Regions from separate parts of the Micromonospora sp. NPDC049559 genome, predicted to be linked through region 1. Evidence: riboswitches for the same ligand, from Rfam matches in the RefSeq annotation. Region 1 holds a riboswitch; the other holds the start of a gene.

Region 1 (2,196 bases):
GGGCGTGCACCAGCGCGTCGCCGTCGCCCGCGGCCACACCCGGCAGCGCGTCCGGCCCGTCGGCCGGTCCGATGTCGTAGCCCCGCTCGCGCAGGGCGGCGAGCAGCCGCACCACGCTGGCCGGGGTGTCCAGGCCGACCGCGTTGCCGATCCGGGAGTGCTTCGTCGGGTACGCCGAGAGCATCAGCACCACCCGGCGCTCGGCCGGCGGTACGTGCCGCAGCGCGGCGTGCCGTACGGCGATGCCGGCGACCCGGGCGGCCCGCTCCGGGTCGGCCACGTAGACGGTCAGCCCGTCCGAGTCGATCTCCTTGAACGAGAACGGCACGGTGATCAGGCGCCCGTCGAACTCGGGGATCGCCACCTGGGTGGCCGTGTCCAGCGGGCTGAGCCCGTCGTCGTTCGCCGCCCAGCTGGCCCGGCTGCTGGTCAGGCAGAGCCCCTGCAGGATCGGTACGTCCAGCGCGGCGAGCGCGCCGACGTCCCAGGCGTCGTCCTCGCCGCCGGCTCCCGCCTCGGCGGGCCGGGTACCGCCGGCCGCGAGCACCGTCACGACCAGCGCGTCCGCCTCGGCGAGGGTGGCGAGCAGCTCCGGTTCGGCGCTGCGCAGCGAGGCGCAGTAAACCGGCAGCGGCCGGCCACCGGCGGCCTCGATAGCGTCGCAGAGCGCCTCGACGAACCCGGTGTTGCCGGCGACGTGATGGGCCCGGTAGTACAGCACGCCGACCACGGGCCCGTCGGCGGGCACGCCCGGCCGCACGACGGGCACACCCGGCTGCGCGGCGGACACGCCCGGCCCGTCGACGCGGCGCGCCGTCCGCTCCAGCCGGCCCCAGGCCGGGGTGGGCGCCGGGGCGGCGAAGCCGTGGCCGGTGAGCAGCACCGTGTCGGAGAGGAAGCGGTACAGCTCGCCGAGGTTCGCCGGGCCGCCATGGGCCAGGTACGCGTGCGCCTCGGCGGCGACCCCCGCCGGCACCGTCGAGCGGCGCATCAGCTCGGCGTCGGGGGCCTGCTCGCCGCCGAGCAGCACCACCGGCAGCGCCCCGGCCAGCAGCGCGTCGAGCCCTTCCTCCCAGGCCCGGTAGCCGCCGAGGAGGCGTACCACGACCAGCTCGACGCCGTCGAGCAGCGCGGGCAGGTCCGCGACCTCGACCCGGGCGGGGTTGGCCAGCCGGAACTCCGCGCCGCTGGCGCGGGCGCTGAGCAGGTCGGTGTCCGAGGTGGAGAGCAGCAGGATCACGCGGCACCGCCGGCGGGGTGCGCGGCGGACGGGCGCTCGCGGTACGGCATGGTCGGTCCTCACTCGGGGTCCGCGCCCCGGGTCGTCGGGTCGTGGCGCGGAACCGCCCGTGGAGCCGGGCGGCGTTGGCGACCACACGGCGCGCGCCGGGCCCGCTTGCCCGTCTCGCACCGCTGACGGCGGCCCGGAGTCTCCTGGCTCCCGGATCGTCGCTCGCCCCGGTCTTCCCGCCCGGATGGGCCGTGACCGTCGGTGGGGTCCGCTCCCCGGTGACAGTGGCGGGACCGCGCCGGAATCTCACCGGCTTCCTCCACCTGCCGCCGCGTACAGCGCCCCACACTCTCATGATTCGGGAGCCGTTCGTCAAGCCGGCGCTCCGGCAGCGGCGGCGGCACCAGCGGCGATCCGGTCGCGGCAGCCCGTAGTATCCGCCGGGTGTGGTCACCTCGTTCCGCGCCGGACGCCTGCCCGGGCACCCTGCGGCCGCATCGCGCCGCCGACGGCGGGCTGGTCCGGGTACGGGCACCGGGCGGCCGGCTGCGCGCCGGTCAGCTCGCCGTGCTCGCCGCCGCCGCGGCCGAGTTCGGTGACGGTGCCCTGGAGCTGACCTCCCGGGGCAACCTGCAGCTGCGGGGCCTGGCCCCGGAGGGTGAGCGGGAGTTCGCCGGGCGGCTGGCGGCGGCGGGCCTGCTCCCGTCGCCCAGCCACGAGCGGGTACGCAACGTGATCGCCTCGCCGCTGAGCGGGCGCGACGGCGCCGGCCGGTACGACGTGCGCCCGCTCGTGACGGCGCTGGACGAGGGGCTCTGCGCCGACCCGGTACTGGCCGGGCTGCCGGGGCGGTTCCTGTTCACGCTCGACGACGGGCGGGGCGACGTGACCGGGTTCGGCGGCGACGTCGGGCTGCTCGCCGTCGGGGACGGCGCGCTGGCGCTGCTGCTCGACCGCGTCGACAC
Region 2 (2,196 bases), on a different contig from region 1:
TCGTGACCGAGACCGCCGGCCTGGGCGAGCTGTGGGTTCCGGTGGTGCTGGTGCTCTTCGGTGTCGGGTCCTTCGTCGGTGTCACCGTCGCGGGACGGCTCTCGGATCAGCGTCCCGGCATCGTGATCGCCGTCGGTGGCCCGTTGCTGTTGCTCGGCTGGGTCGCGTTGGCTGCGCTGGCCGCCCAGCCGGTGGCGCTCCTGCTCCTCGTGTTCGTACAGGGCGCGCTCTCCTTCGCGTTGGGTAGCACCCTGATCGCCAGGGTGCTCTACGCCGCAGCGGGCGCTCCCACCATGGGAGGCTCGTATGCGACCGCGGCGCTCAACCTCGGTGCCGCTGGCGGCCCCGTCGCCGCTGCCGCCGCCCTCGCGTCCGGCGCTGGCCATCTCGGCCCCGTGTTGGTCAGCGGCCTCCTGGTCGCGGTCGCGCTGCTCGTCGCCCTACCACTCCGGCGATTCGTCGCACCCCACGTTGCCCAGGCGGTTCGATGACGCACGTGAACGCTCCGTCGAGGGCCGAAGGCCGAGAGCCGAGAGCCGAGAGCCGAGAGCCGAGAGTCGAGAGTCGAGGGCGGCGGTAACTCATCGAGCGCGGCTGACCGCTGGGAGCGAACTCCGCACCGCGACACGCCCACATCATCTGGTGTGTTGACGGGAAACACCCCACTAGATCTAGGATCAGTGCATTGCTGGTTCGGCCGTACCCGAGGTGGACGGCCGGCCAGGCGGTGCTGTCAGCCAGGCGCCACCGCCGAAGAGGGAACCCGGTGCGAGTCCGGGACTGCCCCGCAGCGGTGAGCGGGAACGACCTCCGTCATGAGCACTGGAGCACGGTTTTCCGGCGCGAGCGCGTACGCCGGAACGGCCAGCCGTGCCCCGGGAAGCGACGGTCAGTAGGCAAGCACGGCGACGTGCCCTGCCCGCGAGTCCGAAGACCTGCCAGCAATGCGTACCGGGCGCCCGTCCGGTACGCCGAGGACCGGATCCCGCCGTGGCCGCCACGCGTACCAGCGCGGCGCACACCACCGTGGGCCGGTCCGAGCTCGGGGCCTCGCGGGGGGCCGTCGGGTCGTACGGGTTGCCGCCGGAACACCGACCGGCGGTGGTTCGGCGTGCCGTCGTGCCCTCCGCGGGGTCTCCGGATCCCCAGACCGAGGAGTAGCACGTGTCGGCATCCGCCACCATCGCACCACCCGAGCAAGACCACATTGGACGGCTACGCGCCGCCGTCGCCGCGCACTGTCGCGACCTGCCCGACACCGACCCGGAGCGGCTGATCGAGCTGGTCCGCTCCGGACGGACGGCCACGGCCGACGCCGCCGAGCTGCACCAGCTCGCCATCTCGGCCGCGGCCGGGCTGATCGGCGAGGACCCGCAGTACGCCCGCCTCGCCGCCCGGCTGCTCGCCGACCAGATCCGGCGGGAGACCGCCGCGCAGGGCATCGACTCGTTCAGCGCGTCCGTCGCCGCCGCGCAGGCCCAGGGGCTGCTCGATCCCGCGTTCGCCGACTTCGTGGCCGCGCACGCCGCCGCGCTGGACGCCCTGCTCGACCCGGCCGCCGACGACGCGTTCGAGTTCTTCGGGCTGCGTACCGTCTACGACCGGTACCTGCTGCGGCATCCCGAGACCCGCGCGGTGCTGGAGGCGCCGCAGCACTTCTTCCTCCGGGTGGCGACGGCCCTGGCCGTACCGATCGGCGGCACGCCGGCGGACGGCGACGCCGCCGTCCCGACCGGCGGGGCGGACGGGGCGGATGGGACGGCCGCCGCCGAGGCGGAGGTGGCCGAGGCGACCGAGGCCGCCGCCGGTCTCTACCGGCTGATGGCCCGGCTGGCGTACCTGCCCAGCTCTCCCACGCTCTTCAACGCCGGCACCCGACACCAGCAGCTCTCCTCCTGCTTCCTGGTGGACTCGCCCCGGGACGAACTCGACTCGATCTACGAGCGGTACACGCAGGTGGCGCGCCTGTCCAAGTACGCGGGTGGGATCGGCATCTCCTGGTCCCGGGTCCGCTCCCGTGGTTCGCTGATCCGCGGCACCAACGGGTACTCGCACGGGATCGTGCCGTGGCTGCGCACCCTGGACGCCAGCGTCGCGGCGGTCAACCAGGGCGGCCGGCGCAAGGGTGCGGCCTGCGTCTACCTCGACACCTGGCACGCCGACATTGAGGAGTTCCTGGAGCTGCGGGACAGCACC

What was found. Region 1 has a riboswitch for cobalamin ahead of cobN (cobaltochelatase subunit CobN). Riboswitches for the same ligand answer to the same signal wherever they lie in the genome.
Region 2: another riboswitch for cobalamin. It lies ahead of AB0J86_RS01080 (ribonucleoside-diphosphate reductase subunit alpha); the one in region 1 lies ahead of cobN (cobaltochelatase subunit CobN).

Annotation. Positions count from the first base shown of each region.
Region 1 covers NZ_JBFAPK010000016.1:22,507-24,702, reverse strand. Annotated here, with positions in the region: gene cobN (cobaltochelatase subunit CobN) at 1-1,240, opposite strand, end outside; cobalamin riboswitch at 1,428-1,551, opposite strand; gene AB0J86_RS18660 (precorrin-3B synthase) at 1,676-2,196, shown strand, end outside.
Region 2 covers NZ_JBFAPK010000001.1:243,212-245,407, forward strand. Annotated here, with positions in the region: gene AB0J86_RS01075 (Cmx/CmrA family chloramphenicol efflux MFS transporter) at 1-491, shown strand, start outside; cobalamin riboswitch at 754-937, shown strand; gene AB0J86_RS01080 (ribonucleoside-diphosphate reductase subunit alpha) at 1,273-2,196, shown strand, end outside.